2 regions of the Tomitella fengzijianii genome follow, and region 1 is predicted to be linked to the other one. Evidence: riboswitches for the same ligand, from Rfam matches in the RefSeq annotation. Region 1 holds a riboswitch; the other holds the start of a gene.
What was found. A riboswitch is a leader RNA that binds a small molecule or an ion and turns the genes downstream of it on or off. The one in region 1 is predicted to bind cyclic di-AMP.
Positions count from the first base shown of each region.

Region 2: another riboswitch for cyclic di-AMP. It lies ahead of FO059_RS11945 (C40 family peptidase); the one in region 1 lies ahead of FO059_RS06005 (transglycosylase family protein).

Region 1 is NZ_CP041765.1:1,306,204-1,316,232, forward strand. Features, by position in the region: gene FO059_RS05975 (DNA repair helicase XPB) at 1-814, opposite strand, end outside; gene FO059_RS05980 (helicase-associated domain-containing protein) at 932-3,319, opposite strand; gene FO059_RS05985 (hypothetical protein) at 3,381-3,605, shown strand; gene moaC (cyclic pyranopterin monophosphate synthase MoaC) at 3,709-4,200, shown strand; gene FO059_RS05995 (MogA/MoaB family molybdenum cofactor biosynthesis protein) at 4,185-4,706, shown strand; gene FO059_RS06000 (molybdenum cofactor biosynthesis protein MoaE) at 4,736-5,164, shown strand; gene FO059_RS06005 (transglycosylase family protein) at 5,291-5,944, opposite strand; cyclic di-AMP (ydaO/yuaA leader) riboswitch at 5,954-6,129, opposite strand; gene FO059_RS06010 (MoaD/ThiS family protein) at 6,496-6,765, opposite strand; gene moaA (GTP 3',8-cyclase MoaA) at 6,901-7,983, opposite strand; gene FO059_RS06020 (ABC transporter permease) at 8,138-9,037, shown strand; gene FO059_RS06025 (sulfate/molybdate ABC transporter ATP-binding protein) at 9,160-10,029, shown strand, end outside.
Region 2 is NZ_CP041765.1:2,636,585-2,646,613, forward strand. Features, by position in the region: gene FO059_RS11925 (AMP-dependent synthetase/ligase) at 1-698, shown strand, start outside; gene FO059_RS11930 (glycosyltransferase family 4 protein) at 769-1,893, opposite strand; gene FO059_RS11935 (hypothetical protein) at 1,955-3,292, opposite strand; gene FO059_RS11940 (C40 family peptidase) at 3,299-4,459, opposite strand; gene FO059_RS11945 (C40 family peptidase) at 4,696-5,367, opposite strand; cyclic di-AMP (ydaO/yuaA leader) riboswitch at 5,383-5,535, opposite strand; gene FO059_RS11950 (DEDD exonuclease domain-containing protein) at 5,955-7,667, shown strand; gene FO059_RS11955 (Lrp/AsnC family transcriptional regulator) at 7,738-8,013, shown strand; gene trpD (anthranilate phosphoribosyltransferase) at 8,096-9,184, opposite strand; gene FO059_RS11965 (hypothetical protein) at 9,302-9,763, opposite strand; gene ctaE (aa3-type cytochrome oxidase subunit III) at 9,980-10,029, shown strand, end outside.

The DNA of each region.
Region 1 (10,029 bases):
AGGTGGCGATCGTGACGGGCCGGATCTCCTTCTTCTCGCCCGAGTACTCGCCGATCTCGTCCTCGGTGAGGGTGGTGCGGTCGATCAGCTCGCGTTTCCACTGTCGCCCGGCGACGGTGTTGGTGACCAGGATCAGCGTCGTGGCCTGCGCCTTGGCCATCGCTGCCGCGCCGACCATGGTCTTGCCCGCGCCGCAGGGCAGCACCACCACGCCGGAACCGCCGTCCCAGAACGAGTCGGCTGCCAGCTGCTGGTAGTCGCGCAGCTGCCAGGGATGGGTGGTGGTATCCAGGGCGATCTCATGCGCCTCGCCGTCGACGTATCCGGCGAGGTCCTCCGCGGGCCAGCCCACCTTGAGCAGCATCTGCTTGAGCCGCCCGCGCTCGCTGGGGTGCACGCGCACCGTGTCGTCGTCGATGCGGTCCCCGAGCATCGGCTTGATCTTCTTGTGGCGCATCACCTCTTCGAGCACCGCACGGTCGAGGCTGATCAGGGTGAGCCCTTGCGCGGGGTGCTTGACCAGCTGCAGGCGCCCGTACCGCGCCATCGTGTCGGCGACGTCGACCAGCAGCGGCTGCGGTACCGGATAGCGCGAATAGGAGACGAAGGCGTCGACCACCTGCTCGGCGTCGTGGCCCGCGGCGCGCGCGTTCCACAGCGCCAGCGGGGTCACGCGATAGGTGTGGACGTGCTCGGGCGCGCGCTCGAGCTCCGCGAACGGGGCGATGGCGGCGCGTGCGTCCGCGGCCTGCGGGTGGTCCATCTCCAGCAGCAGCGTCTTGTCGGACTGGACGATCAGCGGTCCGTCGCTCACGTGGCCTCCCCAGTGTCGTCGCCGGCGGTGTTGAATCCCGGCGGTGTTGAATCCCGGCGGTGTTCGGAGCCGCCGGGCGGGATCGGCCCGGGCCGGCCCCGTCGTCGTCAACGCTCCTCAGTCCGCCAACGATACCGACGTGATCCGGTGCAGTGAAAAAGCGTGGCGGGCGCCGGTGACGGTGTCGAGCGCCTCCAGGACGCCGCCGTTGAACGCGAGGGGCTCGACCAGGCGGTGGATGGCCGTGCCCTGGGCGTCCACGTAACCCACCGTCACCGTCCGTCCCGTGCGCGTCGCGGTCTGCAGCAGGGAGACGGTGGCGGCGCCGCCGGCGCGCGTGCCGTCGGCGCGGACGGTGCGGGAGCCGGAGTTCTCCTCCGCCTTGTCGCCCGCCCGCATTCCGGCGACGATCGCGGCGAGATCGGCGTCGCCGAGGGCGGCGGGGCGGGGCCGGTGCACGTTCTGCCGTGTCCGGCGCGGGGTCGCCACCCGGGCGCCGCGCGGGCGCAGGTCCAGGACGCCGCCTTTCGCGTCCTCGCCGACCGCGGGAATGCCCGCACGGCGCAGCACCTCCATGAGGTCGGCCAGCTCCAGACCGCACACGGCGACGGTGGGGGCCAGCCGGCGAAGTCCCAGGTCCGGCAGCCGGGTGAGGACCTCGGACAGCAGGACTTCGTCCTCGCATCGGAGGAACGCGTTGGCGAAGCCGATACGCAGCCGGCCGTACCTGCGCGCCACGTCGTCGATCAGGTAGGTCAGGGCCTGCGGGACGGGGGTGCGCGATGCGCCGGCGAACAGCTCGTGCAGCTCGGACCCGCTCATCCCGGAGTCCAAGCCGGCGCGCAGGGAATCCTCGGTGAGCCGGTACACCGTGGCCGCTCCGGCGGACTCGACCTCCGCCACCCGCGAGATCGCGGCCGCGAGTTCCGGCACGAGTGGGCCGGGCGCGATCATCGTGAGGTCGGCCTGCAGCAGCACGTGGTCCACCGGTTCGGGCATGGCCGCCTGCATCGCCGCCGCCGCGGGATCGGCCCGCTCGTCGGTCCCGGCCTCCTCCGTAAGCCCGCGACCGGGGGCGGAGAGCGCCCCCTGCGCGACGACGCCCATGTCCTGCGCCTCTGCAAGGAGGTACTCGACGTAACCCAGCGGCATGCGTGCGTGGCGGCGGGGCCGCAGCCACCGCAGTGAGGCGAGCAGGTCGGCCGCGCCGATCCCGGTACCGGCCGGCTCGGCGGCCAGCCGCCCCAGCACCGCCTCGCGGTCGGCGACGACGCCGGGGGCGGTGAGCTCTGCGGCCAGCGCGGGCACCACCTTGTCCGCGGCATCGCGCGTGCCGATCTCCCAGATGCGCCGTGGCATCCGCAGCCAGGTCCGGGCCAGCACCGCCCACCGGGCGGCCGGTTCCAGGCTCAGCCACGCGTCGATCTCCGTGGACGGCGCCCAGTAGGAGTCCGCGGCGTCGTGCTCCGGGACGGGGTCGGGCAGGCCGGAGCGGATGAGGTCTGCGCGCGCGAGGACCTCCAGCAGGAATCCGATGCGCCGTTCAGCAAGCGAGAGCTCCTTGGCCAGCCGACGGATCTCCCGCACCCCCACCCCGCCGCTGCGCAGCACGGGCACGGGGTGAGCGCCCAGCGAGTCGAGGACGGCGCCCGCGTGCCTGAGCAGCTCCGCGGCCTCGCCGGCCGCGGTGGCATCGACGGTGGCGGGATCGTGCACCGTCGGCGACATCGGGGGAGGGGTGAGCCGCACCTGCGCGGCGGCCAGGGATCCGGCCGCGGAGCGGACGGCATCGGGCAGCCGGACGGTGTGCTCGTCGACCTTCTCGAGCAGGCCGGCGCGGATGAGGCGCTGCACGGGGCTCGTCTGCGGGGCGTCGTGCGCGGCGGCACGGGTCCTGCCGAGTCCGCCTCCGGCGAGCAGCGCATCCACCATGGACCGTTCGTCGTCAGGCAGCGATTCCAGCCGGGCGGTCATCCCGTCGGGAGCCGCTGCGGTGCCGCCTCCTGCGCTGTCACCCCCGTCGCCCCGGTGCGCGGTGCCGTGGTCCACGATGCCGGCCTTGGCGAACGCGGCGGGCGGGGAGGGCAGGACCTCCCGTGCAGCCGGGGCCATCTCCAGGCCGTCATGCCCCCACACCAGTGCGGCGGCGCGGAGCGCGCCCAGCGCACGATCCACGGCGCCGGGTCCGGCGGCCTCGTCGAGTGCGTCGTGCACGGCGTCGACGTGCACGGGGGCGGTGTCGGCATCGGCGTGGGCGAGCACCCCCAGGACGGCCATCGCGAGCGTGTCGTGGTTCTCGGCCGCCCTGTGCACGGACATGCGCTGCGCGGCGCGGTCCGCCAGCACGGAGGTCGAGGCCGGGGGCGCGACGGCGAGGTCGGGGCGGAGCCGCACCAGCAGGGCGAGGTCGTCGTCCGTGCACCGCCGCAACCACTCGGCGAGCCCGATCCCGCCGCCGTCCGCGGCGTGGTCGGCTTCGGGGTCTGCTGCACTTTCTGTGGCCATCGGGACCCAGGTTAGTGACCTGGGCTGGCCGATGTCGGCGGCGAGGTGTCAAAATGGGTCCGTGGCTGAGAATTCGGTGGCGGAGAACGCCCATAATGTCGAGATCGCTGTGTCCCATCACCGTCATGACTCGGGATGGCCGGAGCTTCCCGAGGGCGAGCACGCCGTGACGGAGCTGTCGTCCGCCCGTTCGGGCGGGCTGTCGCCGTTCGGTGAGGTCATCGAGCTTCCGCTGCCGGCGGAGGACCTGCCGTACTTGCATCCGATCACGGTGCCGAACCGCTGATCTTCCATTTACGGGGCGTCTTCCCCGTACGAGGAGTCTTCCACGTACCGGGCGCCGGCACGGCGGCACCGCCATGCCGGCAGTGCACGCAGGAGGTTTCGCGATGACCGCCGACGACGGGGCGCCCGCAGCGTTGACGCATGTCGACGAGGCGGGCCACGCCAGGATGGTCGACGTCGGCGGGAAGCCGTCGAGTGCCCGCCGCGCAGTCGCGGCGGGCACTTTCCGCACCACCGGGCAGGTGATCCGCCTGCTCGTGGACGGTGCGCTGCCGAAGGGCGACGCGCTCGCGACCGCCCGCATAGCCGGGATCATGGCGGCGAAGAAGACGCCGGAGCTGGTGCCGCTGTGCCATCCCATCGCCCTCTCGGGGGTCACGGTGGAGTTCGAGGTGGGGGAGGAGTCCGTCGGCGTGACGGCGACCGTCCGCACCACGGACCGCACCGGCGTCGAGATGGAGGCGCTCACCGCCGTGGCCGTGGCGGGCCTCACGCTGCACGACATGGTCAAGGCGGTCGACCCCGCCGCGGCGATGGACGACGTGCGCGTGCTCGCGAAGGACGGCGGCAAGACCGGCGAATGGCGTCGGCCGTGACAGCGCAGGACGGTCGCGGGAGGACAGACGTGGCCGCGCGGACCGCGGTCGTCATCGTGGCGTCGACGCGCGCGGCCGGCGGCGTCTACCCGGATCGTGCGGGGCCGGTGGCGGTGGACTGGCTGCGTGCGCGCGGATACTCCGCCGCGGACGCGCGCGTGGTGCCCGACGGCGACGCGGTGGGCGCGGCCCTGAGAGACGCGTTGCGGGCCCGCCCCGACGTCATCCTCACGTCCGGGGGCACGGGAATCTCCCCCACGGATCGGACACCGGAGCAGACGGCGCCCCTGCTGGAAAGGACCGTGCCGGGCCTGGCGGACGCGATCCGCGACGCCGGCGCGCCGCAGGTGCCGACCGCCGTGCTGTCGCGCGGCGTGGCGGGAGTGGCCGGACGCACCCTGGTGGTGAACCTGCCCGGTTCGTCCGGGGGCGTGCGCGACGGCCTCGGCGTGCTCGACGGGGTGCTCGACCACGCCGTCGAGCAATTGCGGGGAGGGGACCACTGATGGCCGGGCACGGGCCGGATACTGCGGGCGTGACGGCGGAGGTGCGCCGCGCGGAGGTCTCCGCCGCGCGGATCACGCTCCGCGGCCACGAGGACCACGTCGCGCACCACTCCGCCGGCGCGGTCGTGGGGTTCTGCGGCGTCGTCCGCGACCACGACGGGGGGCGCGGCGTGCTCCGGCTCCACTACACCGCGCATCCCAGCGCACAGGACGTGCTGGCGCGCGTGGCGCAGGAGATCTCCGAGGCGCATCCGGGAGTCCGGGCCATCGCAGTGAGCCACCGCGTAGGCGACCTCGAGATCGGCGACGAGGCCCTCGTGGCCGCAGTCGCCGCGGACCACCGGCACGAGGCGTTCGCGGCCTGCTCCGCGCTCGTGGAGGCGGTCAAGGAGCAGCTTCCGGTGTGGAAGCACCAGTTCTTCTCCGACGGCACCGACGAATGGGTGGGCTGCGCGTAGAGGTGGCGCGGGCGCGGCGTGCACATGCGGTGCCCGGCCCTTCGAACGGCCGGAGGAATGGGAAAGGTCCGGTCCGCACCGTGTCGGTGCGGACCGGACCTTTCGCTGTGCTCTGCCGGGCGGGTGTCAGCCCAGGTTGAGGTTCGCCAGCGTCAGGTAGTGGGCGACCACGTCGCGGTCGACGTCCACGCCCTGAGCCGATGCGTAGTGCACGGCGTTCGCGGCGGCATCCTGGATGTTCGCGCGGAAGTCGTCGTTCACCGGGACGTTGTTGTCCGCGGCGTAATCGAGGACCTGGTCCACGATCTGGCTGACGACATCGGCAGGCGCCTCCTCGACGGGGGCCGCGGGCGCGGCCTGCGTCACGGCGGGAGCCGGGGCCGGCTCGGGGGCGGGCGCGGCGGGGGTGCGCGGGGTGTAGCCGCCGAGTCCCTTGCCGCACACCGGCCATGCGCCCTTGCCCTGGCCCGCGAGGACCTCTTCGGCCACGGCGATCTGCTGGCTCTGGGTGGCCTGGTTGGCGCTGGGCGCGTATTGCGTTCCGCCGTAGGCGGCCCAGGTGCTGGGCGAGAACTGGAGCCCGCCCTGGTAGCCGTTGCCGGTGTTGATCGACCAGTTGCCGCCCGACTCGCACTGTGCGACGGCGTTCCACTGGGCGTCGGTGGCGGCGTTCGCGGTGCCGGCGAGTGCCAGCGATGCGCTGCCTGCGACAGCTCCGGAAACGGCGATCTTGGTCATGGTGCGCCCGGCAGTGCTGGGCTTGCGGTGACGTCCGGCCATCGTTCTGGGATTTCCTCTCCACACACGCCTGCGAAGTCAGCTGTCGGGTTGGGGCTGAGAGGTAGCCCTGCGCACCGTGCCGGCCTGCGGCCGTTCCGGTGTGCGTTCACCCCTAGGGGCCGTGTGGCGGCACGGGCGCGTCGCCCGGTCCTCCGTGGCCCCGATGTCCTTTGCGGACTTGGGTTCCCCGCTTCCGTCCCTGGGTTGTTCGTCGGTATCCGGGTCCCCGTCGGACGGAGTTCGGCGTTACGGGGCCGGATCGGCCGAGTCATCGACCGCGGACGACGCTATCCGTTACGGGACCGTGAGTCACGCTTGTCTCCGTCGCGGGCGCTTGATAGTCCATAACTGGCCTTCATTGCAAATCTTCGCCGTTGTTGCAGGTGACAGCCTTGTGTTACCTAACGATGCGGGGTCGTTACCCTACCGTGACGTGATGCACGTCACTTCTGGTCAAGGATTGCGGCTTGTTCGGGTGTGTCGTGGTCGACGTGCTCCACTCTTGACGGGAGCCGGGCCCGCGACCAGCGCCGACCCGTCGGCGCCGGCTCTCAGCCGCCCGCGAAAGGCGGGAGGATGTCCAGCGTCCCGCCCTCCGGCGGGAGGTGCAGCGGGGCGTGCCGGTCGCGCACGGCGACGCCGCCCCACAGGAACGAGCAGCGGTTCAGGACCTCCGAGACCGCGGGGCGCACGGCGGCGAGGTGCTCCAGCACGCCGTCGAGGCTCGGGGAGGGGGAGGGGCTGGTGATGAGCTCCTCATCGCGGCCCGCGGCAGAGGCCGCCCCCGCGAAGTATCGGATGGAGATGGTCGGGGCGCTCACAGGCGTCGCCTTTCTGTCAGGGCACGTTCGGCAGGGATTCTCCCGGCGTGTCCGGAAGGGGGCCGCGTTGCGCTCTCAGCGTGCTCTGAAGGCCGGTGGCGGGATGGCGCGTGCGCATACCCGCCCTCGGGCGTATCAGCCGCCGATGGCGCTCATCGGACGGTCGGGCTGGTGGAAGCCGGGCGAGCCGATGCCGTGGCCGGCCTTCTTCGCCCACATGGCCGCACGCCAGCGGCGGGCTATGGCGTCGTCGTCCGCGCCGCCGCGCAACAGCGCGCGCAGGTCGGATTCCTCGCGTGCGAAAAGACAGTTGCGCACCTGGCCGTCGGCGGTGAGCCGGGTCCGGTCGCACGCGGCGCAGAACGGCTCGGTCACCGAGGCGATGATGCCGACGGTGGCCGGGCCGCCGTCGACCAGCCAGCGTTGGGCCGGTGCGGAACCTCTGTGCGCCGGGTCGGGGGTGAGCCGGAAACTCGCCCCCAGCACTTCGCGGGTCTGTTGCGCCGTCACCATCGTCGAGCGGCGCCAGTCGTGGCCCGCGTCGAGTGGCATCTGCTCGATGATCCGCAGCTCGTAGCCGTGCTCCAGGCAGAACTCCAGCAGCGCGGGAGCGTCCTCGGCGTTGAGGTCCGGCTTGAGGACGGCGTTGACCTTGACCGGCGTCAGGCCGGCGTCGTGCGCCGCCTGCAGGCCCGCGAGGGCGTCGTCCAGGCGGTCGCGCCGGGTGATGGCCGCGTACTCCGTGGGGTCGACGGTGTCCAGCGACACGTTCACCCGGTCGAGTCCGGCGTCGGCGAGTGCCTGGGCCTTGCGTGCAAGGCCCAGGCCGTTCGTTGTCAGGGCCAGGCCGGGGCGCGGGTCCAGAGCCGACGCGGCGGCGATGATGTCGACGATGTCCCGCCGCAGCAGCGGCTCCCCGCCGGTGAACCGGATCCGGGTGACGCCGAGGTCCCGGGTGCCGATGCGCAACAGCCGCGTGATCTCGTCCGCGGTGAGGAGCTCGTCCGTCGGCAGCCATTCGAGCCCCTCGGCCGGCATGCAATATGTGCACCGGAGATTGCAGCGGTCGGTGAGCGAGACGCGCAGGTCGGTGGCGACCCGCCCGAAGGTGTCCGACAGCGGGCCGCGGGCGAACCGCGCGTCGGCTTCGTCGATCCCCGCCGGGCCGTGCGCGGCAGCTTCGCCCATGGCCGGCAGCCCCAGGTTGACCGCTGTCATGCCACCACCCTATCCGTCTGCGGCGCCACGTCGACCTGTGAACCGTGGATAAGCCGCCCTGCGCACGACGGTGGGCGGCGACTGTGCATGCGCATCGCCGAAGGGAACGCAAATGCGGTCATGCGAGGAGGAAAAAGGCGCATATGATGTTCCAATGTTGCGGACGCGGACCGGAACCCTGCGGCGGAACCACGTGGCAGCGCCCGGATGGCTTCTCCTGCCCGCCGCGATCGGGGTCATCGTCATCGGTCTGCCCATCGTGGGACTCGCGGCGACGGTGCCGTGGGGCCGCTTCCTGGGCCTGATCTCATCGCCGTCGTCCCTGACCGCGCTGCGCCTGAGCCTGCAGACCGCCGCGGCGGCGACGGTGATCGTGGTGATCCTGGGCGTGCCGATCGCGATACTCCTGGCGCGATCCGAAGGGCGCTGGGCGCGGCCGGTGCGGGCCGTGGTGCTCGTGCCCCTCGTTCTTCCGCCGGTGGTGGGCGGCCTCGCCCTGCTCTACACCTTCGGCCGGGGCGGGATCGCCGGCGCGCGGTTGCAGGCGCTGGGCATCGACATCGCCTTCTCCACCACCGCGGTGGTCCTGGCCCAGGTGTTCGTGTCGCTGCCGTTCCTGGTGCTGAGTCTGGAAGGGGCGCTCCGGGGAATGGACACGCGCTACGAGGCCGTCGCGTCGACGCTGGGAGCGCGCCCGGTCCGGGTCCTCCGCAAGGTCACGCTGCCGATGGTGATGCCGGGCCTGGTCTCCGGCGTGGTGCTGGCGTTCGCGCGGTCGCTGGGGGAGTTCGGTGCGACGATCACCTTCGCGGGCAGCCTGCAGGGCCGCACCCGTACGCTGCCACTGGAGATCTACCTGCAGCGTGTGGACGATCCGGACGCGGCAGTGGCGCTGTCCATGGTGCTCATCGTCGTGGCGGTGGTCGTGGTGGTCGCCATCCACGGACGGGGCGCCCGGTCGCGCGGACCACGAGGGCGGAAAGGTCCGGAGTGGAACGGTCCGGGGCGAGGTGGGCCTGTGCGGGGCGGGGCCCGTGAGGAGTTGGTCGTGTGATGAACGACGGGAGTGTGCGCGTGTCCGGAATCGATGAGGACGCCGGTGACCGCGGTGCCGCCGACGGCGCGCCGTGGCTGTCGATCGACGCGACGGTGATCGAGCGGGGGTTCGCGGTGTCCATGCGCCTCGCCCCGGGGGAGGTGGTCGCGGTCCTCGGTCCCAACGGGGCCGGAAAGTCGACGCTGCTGTCGGTGATCGCGGGCCTGGTCCGGCCCGACGCCGGCCACGTCCGCGCCGGCGAGCGCATGCTGCTCGACACGGACGCCGGCACGGACGTCCCGGTGGCCCGGCGCAGGGTGGGGCTGCTGGCGCAGGACGCGCTGTTGTTCGGCAGCCTCTCGGTGGCGGAGAACGTCGAGTTCGGGCCGCGCAGCCAGGGCGTGGGCAGGCAGGAGTCCTCCGAGACGGCGCGCCGCTGGCTTGCGGAGGTCGGTGCCGGTGACCTGGCGGAGCGCAAGCCGCGGAAGCTCTCGGGCGGCCAGGCGCAACGCGTCGCGATCGCGCGGGCGCTGGCCGCGGGCCCGGAGGTGCTGCTGCTGGACGAGCCGATGGGTTCCCTCGACGTGGCCGTCGCCGCGCAGGTCCGCTCGATGCTGCGTCGTGTCCTGCGCGACCGCGCGGCGGCGACGGACGGGCGCAGCGCGGCGGTGATCGTCACGCATGACCTGGTGGACGCGCTGACGCTGGCGGACAGGATCATCGTGCTCGACAACGGGTCGGTCGTCGACGACGGGCCCGTCGAGCGGGTGCTGCGGTCGCCGCGGAGCCCGTTCGCGGCCGACCTCGCCGGTACGAACATGGTGTCGGGGCGGGCGGTCGCCGCTGTCGACGTCGCCATGGAGCCGGACGGGGCCGGTTCCGGGGGGCGCGGCGGCCGGCGGTGGCGCCGGGAACGTGCCGCCAAGGCGCCGGCCGCCGGCGGGGCCGCGGTGGGAATGGCTGCCGGGGGCTTCGCGGTGGAAGGCGACGCGCCGTCGTCGTCCGCGGCG
Region 2 (10,029 bases), 1.3 Mb from region 1:
GCGTGACCATCTACGAGGGCTACGGGCTCACCGAGACCACTGCGGCCGTCGCCGTGAACACCATCGACCACATCAAGGTGGGCACCGTCGGCCGTCCTCTGCCGGGCAACTCCGCGCGCATCGCCGAAGACGGGGAGATCCTGGTGAGCGGCCCCGTCGTGTTCAACGGGTACTGGCGCAACGAGGACGCCAGTGCCGAGGCGCTCGAAGACGGCTGGTTCCACACCGGCGATCTGGGCTCGCTCGACGCGGACGGCTACATTTCCATCACCGGCCGCAAGAAGGAGATCATCGTCACCGCAGGCGGGAAGAACGTCGCCCCCGCCGGGCTCGAGGACAGCCTGCGCAGCCATCCGCTGATCAGCCAGGCCATGGTGGTGGGCGATAAGAAGCCGTTCATCGCGGTACTCATCACCATCGACGAGGACGCATGGCCCGCGTGGAAGGAACGCAACGGGAAGACCGGCGACGCCACCGTCGCCGATCTGACTGCCGACCCCGACCTGGTCGCGGAAATCGACGGCGCAGTCAAGGCCGCCAACCGCACCGTCTCACACGCCGAGTCCATCAAGAAGTTCCGGATCCTGCCGAAGGACTTCTCGGAGGAGACCGGCGAGATCACTCCGACGATGAAGCTCAAGCGCAATGTCGTCGCCGAGTCGTACGCCGGGGACATCGAGGCGATCTACTCGAAGTGACCCGCTTCCCGGCCGTTCCCGCAGCACAGGGGAACGGCCGGGACGATCGGGCAGGTGACGGCCCGGCCGTTCACAAGAGTTCGCGCAGCCGTCCTGCGAGCACGTCCCAGCGCCAGTGGCCCCGTACCCATTCGCGCCCCGCGGCCCCCATGCGGCCGGCACGGTCGGGATCCTCGAGCACCCACGCGACGGCGTCGACGATCTCCCCCACGTCGCGGCCGTCGACCACCCGCCCGGTTTCGCCGTCGAGCACGGTCTCCGGGGCTCCCCCCGAATCGCCTGCCACCACCGGCACACCGCACGCGGACGCCTCCAGGAACACGATGCCCAGGCCCTCCACGTCGAGCCCGGCTCCGCGCGTACGGCACGGCATCGCGAAGACGTCGCCCACGTTGTGGTGCGCCACCAGTTCGTCGCCCGGCACCGAACCCGTGAACACGACGTGGTCCGCCACGTCCATCCGGCGGGCGAGTGCGTGCAGCGTGTCCGAGTAGGGCCCGCCGCCGACGATCAGTAGCGTCGCCCCGCTGATGCGCGCCCGGATCCTGGGCAGCGCGCGGATGAGCATGTCCTGGCCCTTACGTGGCACCAGCCTGGACAGGCACACGATCACGGGCCGCTCGCCCAGCCGGTACCGGCGGCGCAGTTCCACGCGCGCGGCCGGATCGGGGCGGAACTCGTCGCTGTCCACGCCGGGCGGCAGGTGCTCGAGCGCCGCCCGCGGTCCGAAGGCCGCGGCGAACCGGCCCCGCGTGTAACGGCTCACATAGGTGATGACGTCGGCGTCGTCGCCTATCCGGCGCAGTGATCGCCGTGCGCCGGGCAGCATCGACCAACCCACCTCGTGCCCGTGGGTGCTGGCGACGATGCGGTCGGCGCCGGCCTTCCGCATCGTCGGGCCGAGCAGGGCCAATGGGGCGGCCGCCCCGAACCACACCGTCGAGCATCCGTGCGACCGCACCAATTGCCGGGCGCGCTTCGCCACCGACGGCGTGGGCAGCATCAGCGTCGTCGGATGCCGCACCACCTCGAACGGCTGGGCGGCATCGAAACGCACGTGCGAGTCCCTCCGCCAGCGCGGCGCATACACGACGAGGGATTCCGGTGGAAGCTGCGCAGCGAACGTGTGCAGGTATGACTGGATGCCACCCGCGCGCGGCGGAAAATCGTTGGTCACCAGCAACGTCCTGTGCATGCTCACACCGTATGCGGTTCCGGCCGACCGGGCGGATCCGACCCGCGACGTCCGCCGCCGGTCAACCGAACCTCGAGGCCAGCCACTGCGACCAACCGCTCGCGAAGTCGTTCATCTTGACGCCGATCGCCTTGTCCAGCGCCTGGTCTTGCGCGGCGGCGTCGAGCCCGCCCACGCCGAGTGCTTCGTGCACCGAGCGCAGCCCGTCCTCGCCGTACGTGGCGACGATGTAATCCGCCGCCGAGCGTGCGAGCCGGTACGCGAGCGCGGCATTGGCCCCCGTGAAGTCCTTGTTCTGCGGCAATTCGTCGGGCGCGCCGTGCGCGGAGACCATCGCGGCGACGAGCGGCACCGGAGCCGGGGCGGACACGACGCCGACTTGCCGCTCTGCGACGTAGTCCGCGGTGCCCTCGAGCAGCCAGGTCGGTGCGCCGCGCCCCACGTCCGCGCGGACCGCCGCATGGGCGAGCTCATGCTGCAGGACCATATGCGCGTCCGCGGACGGCATCCTGGTGAGGGCGCCGGGCGCGAATACGATGCGCTGTCCGTTCGCGGGGGTGTCGGAGTCGAGCGAGATGGTCGCCGCGGCGACGTCCGTGCGGTCGGCCGGGTTGCCGGTCAGACCCGAGAACTCGTCGGCACTGTCGGAGATCTCCACGACGACGGTGCGGTCCCATCCCTCACCCCAGAAGTCGGTGACTGCGGCGACCGCGCCCGGCAGAATGCCGCGCACACGGTCCGCCTCGGCCGCATCCTCGGGGTGGCTGAGTACGAGGGACCCGCCCGCGCCGTCGATCGGGACCGGCGTCTGTTCAACCGGGCCGTAGGCCCACGACCCCGCGGGCAGGGTCGCATGGGTACCGTCCTGGAGCTCCTGAGTGCTCACCAGAGTCCAATGATCGCCGCGCCGCGCGGCGATCAGGCCGACGGGGGTGTGAATCATCGCGTCGTCGACCCCGTCGAGCCGGAAATCCAGGTAAACGGGCGGCCCCCAGGCGTCGATCGCGCCGAGCCGCTCCGCTATCGACGCGGGGACGAACACCTCGGGATCGTCCCCGATGTGGAATCCGAAGTCCGCGAAGTCGACCGACGCCAGGTTGCGCGCCAGCGCCAATTGCGATTCCAGGAAACCCGGCGCGGCCTGCGGGTCCACCAACCGCCGGAGTGCGTCCTCGTCGTCGTTCTGCAGCGCGGTCGCCCATGACGCCAGCAACGCATTCACGCCGTCGTGCCGCGCCTGCTGGAACGGCGAGAGCGGCTCCGAGTCGGCGGTCGCGCTCGGGGTGGACCCGGTGCCGGCGTCGGACGCACAGCCCCCGAGGAACAGGAACGCCGCCGCGAGAACGGCTGCCGCGGCTCTCGCGGGCCGGAAGTGAGCGGCCTTGGTGGTGCCGGGCATGGCGTCCTAGTAGCGCCGGACGTTGTGAATCGGGAAGGAGTCGACGGCCTGCACCTTGACCGGCACCCCGAATGTGGAGGCGTGCACCATCATCCCGTTCCCCGCGTAGATCCCCACGTGTGAGACGTCGTCGTAGAAGGTGACCACGTCCCCCGGCCGCATGTCGGCCGGGTCGACGGGGGTGCCGCCCTGCGCCTGCTGCTGACTTGTGCGTGGGACGTCGATGCCGACCTGGGCGTAGGCCCACTGGACGAGACCGGAGCAATCGAACTGGTGCGAGCCCGTCGCGCCCCAGACGTACGGGTCGCCGATCCGGGTCAGTGCCACCTGGAGTGCCGCGAACTCCGGCCCGGAGCCGACGATTCCGGCGATGTCGAATCCGGCCGGAACCAACGCCCCGGCGAGCTGCGCACGCGCGGCGCCCGTCATCTGCCCGTACAGCCCGCGCACCTCGTTGATGCGGCCTTGGAAGGCTTCCTGCTTGTCGCGCAGCCGGTCCTGGGCGTCCTGCGCGGCCGCCGTGGCCTGCGCGGCCGCGTCCGCCGCCCGCGCCGACTCCGCGCGCGCCGCACGCGCATCGGACTCGGCCGACTTGTACTCGGCCAACTGACGCTCGGTCTCGAAGGTGACCTGGTCCAGCACCGACATCTGATCGAGGAGTTGCTGAGGCGACTTGCTCAGCATCAACGCGTACAGCTTGTTCACCTGCACGCCTTGATAATTGGCGGCAGCGACACGGTCCGCCGTGCCGCGGTACCGGTCCACCGCGGCTTGCGCCGCATCGACAGCGGCCTGCGCCGCATCCCGGCGGGCCTCGGCCGCATGCTGATCGGTCACCGCGGCATCGACCTGCTGCTGCTGCGCCAGCACCGCCTGGTTGGCACGCTCGGCCTCGTGGGACAGCGTGATGATCTGGTCGACAGCAGCCCCGGGATCCGTGGGCGCGGGTGGCACGGTGAACGCCGCGGCCGGGTCGGGTGCTTCCCGGTGCGCCCGGTCCGCCGCGGGGGCGGGGGGCTGTGTCGCGGGCTGCGCGTCGACGATCGGCACGGCAGGGCCAGGCTGCGGATCCGCGCCTGCCTGCCCCACCACCGAACCGCAGACCAGCGCCACGGCGAGCGCCGTGACCGATCCGCGCAGCGTAGGCAGGCTGTGTCTGGAGACCACCGCGCGCATTCCCCCCGTCCTGTTCACACGACCGCGGTAGGCGGCCGGTCATTCGGTGTGACCCTCGCCCGCCCGGTGCGGACGCACGAGCGCATCGCGCGCCTCCACGCCGGGCGGCGGAGCCGCACGGGTCGGACGTATCGGACGGAAGTCGCGATCGGGACGCCGAGCGGCAAGGTCGCGAACAGGTTACGAAATCCGCCGACGACTGTCCAACTTCCGAGGTGAAGCCCGCATCAGAGGCGGCGGGCCCCTTCGGCGTTCATGACATTGAGGTCCGCGTACTTCACGGGCACGCCCGAGGTGGTGGCGTGCACGATCTGCCCGTCGCCCACGTACAGCGCCGCGTGGCTACCGCCGTTGTAGATCACGATATCGCCGGGCTGAAGGTCGTTGAGCGACACCGCATGCCCTGCGGCCGCCTGGTCGTAACTGGTGCGCGGCAGCTGCACGCCGGCCTGCGCGTAGGACCACTGGATCAGACCGGAGCAGTCGAACGCGTTGGGCCCGTTGGCACCCCAGACGTACGGCGAGCCGACCTTGCTCTCCGCGGCGGCGAGCGCGCGCGCACCGGTGCTGTCCTGCGTCGAGCCCAGAGAATCGCCCGTCGACGAGGCGCCGAGCGAGTCCGAGACTCCGCGATCGATGGAGATGTCCGGCAGATCGATGCCCGCCGGAATCGCGAATCCGGCCGGAGCCTGCGAGAGCATCGCGTCCGTCGTCGGGATCTCGGGCAGGGTCACGCCCTCCGGGACATCGAAGGTCCCGACGCCCTGCACGGTGACCGTGTCCGCGGCGGCGGGCGCGGCTGCGAGCCCGATCGTGCCGGCCGAGACGGCCCCGATGGCGAGTGCGCTGCGCGCGGTGGTGCCCAGCGCGCTCTGCTTCTTCAACCTGTGTTTGGCCACAGCCCAGGTGTCTCCGTTTCTTCCTCTTACCGCCGACCGGGTTAGCTGACGGGTTCGGGCTAGGAAGACTGCCCTACCGCGAACGTGCTGGTGCACGCAGCGGATTCACCCCAGAACTCAAGTGGGTCCCCGATTCGATGCGCCGCATCGATTAGGCGGTGACCTGCGCCCCGCGCCGGGTGGCGCGGCGTTGCATCGCAAGGTCTCGGAAAGATTACGAAACGGACACCATTCGTGTCCAGCCGCCACGGCGGCGAACCCCCCATCCGGACGCGCGCCTCCGCACCGACGGCGGCCCCGACGACCCGCCGTCCGGCCGGCCCCGCTCCCGTCGACATCCGCGAACCCACCGCGATTCGGCGCTGACGCGCAGTTCAGCGCCGATTCCACGCCGTCCCCGGCGGCACGGCCGGTCGCGGCGGCCGCGTCGGCGCGGTCGCCGGGTCGCACCAGTGTGACGCTCATCGCTTCCCGTCCCACGCATCGGGACCGGCGCCCTGTCGGAGGCGCGGCCTACTCTGGTCGCCGTGACGGACCACGCGACGGCCACCCGGGACCCCGGAGGTGAGCAACTTCGGCTCGACCGCATGGACGCCGCACTCAGCACCACCACCTTCGTCGTCGTCGACATGGAGACGACGGGGGGTCGAGCGGGCACGGACGCGGTCACGGAGATCGGCGCGGTCAAAGTCCGCGGCGGCGAGCGCCTGGGCGAGTTCGCGACGCTCATCGACCCCGGTCGCCCCATCCCGCCGTTCATCACCCGGCTCACCGGGATCTCCGACGCGATGGTGGCGGGGGCGCCGCCGATGTCCGCCGTGCTGCCGCCGTTCCTGGAGTTCGCGCGCGGCGCGGTCCTGGTGGCGCACAACGCCCGGTTCGACATCGGATTCCTCAAGGCGGCCGCGGCGGCAGCCGACACCGCGTGGCCGCAATTCCCGGTGCTGTGCACGGTGCGCCTGGCCCGACGTGTGCTGGGCCGCGACGAGGCGCCGTCCGCCAAGCTTTCGGCGCTGGCACGGTTCTTCGACGTCAGCACCCCGCCCACGCACCGCGCCTTGGACGACGCCCGCGCCACGGTGGACGTCCTGCACGGACTACTCGGGCGTGCCGGCAGCGAGGGCGTGCACACCTTCCCGGATCTGCTCGCACACATGTCGCCGGTAAGCAAAGCTCAGAAGACCAAACGCCACCTGGCCGATCCTCTCCCCCACGAGCCCGGCGTCTACCTGTTCCGCGGCCCCTCCGACGAGGTGCTGTACGTCGGCACCGCGGTGGATCTGCACCGCCGCGTGCGCACCTACTTCACCGGCTCGGAGAAGCGCGCACGCATGAAGGAGATGGTGGCGCTGGCCGACAGGATCGACCACGTGACGTGTGCGCACGAGCTCGAGGCGGAGGTGCGCGAGCTACGCATGATCGCCGCGCATGCTCCGCCGTACAACCGCGCGTCCAAGCAGCCCTCCCGCAGCTGGTGGGTGGACCTGTCCGACGAACCGTTCCCCCGCGTCGTCGTGCGCCGGCGCTGCGGGCCTGACTCGCTCGGACCGTTCCGGAGCCGCAACACCGCAGCCGAGTCCGCGGCGGCGCTCGCGGAGGCATGCGGAATCCGCACCTGCAACCACCGCATCCCCGCCGCCGGCGTGCACGGCGCGGACTGCAGCACGCTCGGCGCGATAGGCGGATGCCCCGCGGCCTCCCGCAGCGGCGACGACCGGGACCGCGCCTCGGCCGATCGCCCCGGGGAGACGCGCGACGAGTATGCGGAGCGCCTCGCACCCGTGCGCGCGCTGATCCACGGCCTCGACGATGCTCCGCTGGAGACTCTGCGGCAGCGCATCGACGAGTTGTCCGGGGCCTGCCTGTTCGAGACCGCCGCCCGTAAACGTGACGGGCTCGGTTCCCTGGTGTCCGCGTTGGACCGCTGCCAACGTCTCCGGGCCCTCGCCACTCTCGACGAGCTGGTCGTCGCCCGGCCGGACGGGTCCGGAGGGTGGCAATTCGCCGTCGTCCGGTCGGGACGGCTGGCCGCCGCCGGATGCGCGCCCCGGGGAGCTTCACCCATGCCGGTGGTCGACGCGCTGACCGTTGCCGCCGAGACGGTCATCCCCGGGCCGGGACCGCTGCGCGGCGCCACGGGCGGCGAGGTGTCGCTGGTGGCACGCTGGATCGGCCGCCCCGGCTCCCGCATAGTCCGCTCCACCGGCGGCTTCGTCACCCCGATCCGCGGCGCGGGCCGGTGGGCCGGCTGGGTGCAGCGGGCGCGCGACGGCCGCGCCGCGGCCGACTACGCGGGGTGATCCTCGCCGCCCGGGCCGGACAGGGGACAATGGCGCCGAGCCGTACTGACTACGAGGAGTCGAGCAACCGATGATCACCGCCATCGTCCTGGCCGCCGTGGAACCCGCCACGATCCCCGAGGCCGCGCAGGCCATTGCGGACATCCCCGGCGTCGAGTCCGTCTATTCCTGCGCAGGCGACGTCGACATCGTCGCCGTCGTCAAGGTGCGCGATCACGAGGCCGTCGCCGACGTGGTCACCGGCGGGATCAACAAGATCGCCGGCATCGTCCGCACCACCACCCACATCGCGTTCCGCTCGTACTCCAGCGTCGACGTCGAAGAGGCGTTCTCGATCGGCGAGTGACGCCGCGCCGGCCGCCTCCCGCACGGGGGCACCACCGAGGCTCACAAGCCGCACCGCGTTCCGGGCCCGGACTCTCCGCGCGCTACGAAGCGGCTTCGTCCGCCGCCGCCCGAGCGCTGACGTCCGCCCATCGCTCCAGCAGCGCAGCCGCGGCACCGGAATCGACGGCCTGCGCGGCCGCGGAGTACTGCGCCGCGACCCGCTCGACGACGGTTCCCGTGCCGCCGTTGTACGCGGCAAGGGCGGCGGCCGAGTTGAGCAGCACCGCGTCGCGCACCGGCCCGGGCTCGCCGGCGAGCACCGCGCGGGCCACGGTCGCGTTCTCCTCGGCGTCCCCGCCGCGCAGCCGATCAAGGGGCACGGTGTCCACGCCGAGATCCCGCGGGTCCAGCGACTGCTTGGACACCGCTCCTTCCTCCACCAGGTACACGGTCGACGTGGTGGAGGTCGTCAGCTCGTCGAGCCCGTCGTCGCCGCGCACCACCAATGCGGACTGGCCGCGTTCCGCGAACACGCCCGCCACCGTCTCGATGAGGTCCGGGAATGCACAGCCGATGAGCCCCGACCGCGGACGGCCCGGGTTCGTGAGAGGACCGAGGACATTGAAGACCGTGGGAATCCCGATCTGGCGGCGCGGAAGACCCGCGAATCGCAGAGCAGGGTGATACAGGGGCGCAAAACAGAAACCGATTCCCACCTCCCGGATGCACCGCCCGACGCCCTGCGGCCCCAGCGCGATCGTCACGCCCAGCGCCTCGAGCACGTCGGCGCCTCCCGACTTGGACGACGCCGCGCGGTTGCCGTGTTTGACCACCGGCGCGCCGGCCGCCGCCACGACGATCGACGCCATCGTGGAGATGTTCACGGTGTTGGCGCGGTCACCGCCCGTCCCGACGATGTCTATACCGTCACGCGCACCGTCGACCAGCCGCGCGTGGGAAAGCATCCCGTCCGCCAGCCCCCGAAGCTCCCCCGGCGTGGGCCCCTTCATCTTCAGTGCCACCCCGAACGCGGCGATCTGCGCCGCCGTGGCGTTGTCCCCGAAGATCTCGTCGATCGCCCACCTCGTGTCACCGGCGTCCAGCTCCGCGCCGTCCACCACGCGGCCGAGGACGCCGGGCCACGAACGCTGCTCCGGAACCGTTGCGGCCGCCTGTGCGTCCCGATCCATCTCCACCCGCCTCGTGTGCGATCCAGTTCCCGCGCACCCCCGCCGCTGCCGGCCGGGCACACCTGCTGAGCAAGCTTATCGGGCGGCGGACCGCGCGGGTTCCGGCGGTGGGTGCCGCTACTGCAATGCGTCCCATCCGAGGACGGTGCCCCCGAACCTTTGCGCGAGTCCCGCCATCCGCGCACGTTCCTGCGCCAAGTGCAGCGCGTCGAGCCGCTCGACGCGCGCCAGAGTCACTCGAACCCGGTTGCCGCCGCCCACGTGTGCCTCGCCCGCGCCCGCGACGGCAGTGACGCCGCCCGGATACCTGGTGTACCCGGTCTGCGCCCCGATGGCGACCACCTGGTCAGCCGCGTCCTCCGTCACCGACAGATGGTGGCGGGACACCGCCGGTGCGCCCCCGTCCCACGCCGGAGTCGCGGCCGCGGCCCGCTCCAGGACAGAGCCGCACGATTCCACCTCGTCCACCGACGACGCGACCACCTGGAGCCCCGGATCCGCGAGGTCGAGCGACGGCTCCCCGCGCCCGCCGCCGGTCAGCCTGGCCCACCAGCCACGAAATCCGATCCCACCGGCCACCGCCGCCTCCTTCGTCGTCGCTACTGCCCGTCCGCCCCGTCCGTCCCGTCCGCCCCGTCCGTCCCGAACCACTTGCCAGGCTTGACACGCCGAGACACACCGTCATGCTCCCGCAACGGACCGAACTCCCAGGTCAGCATGCCCGGGAATAATCCACTACGAGCAATTTCGGACCCGATTGGGCAGAAGTTACTACGAGGGGTCATACTTCCATCTGTGACGAGCGCAGTAGGGACATCAGGATCCGCCATCAGCCAACGGGTGCA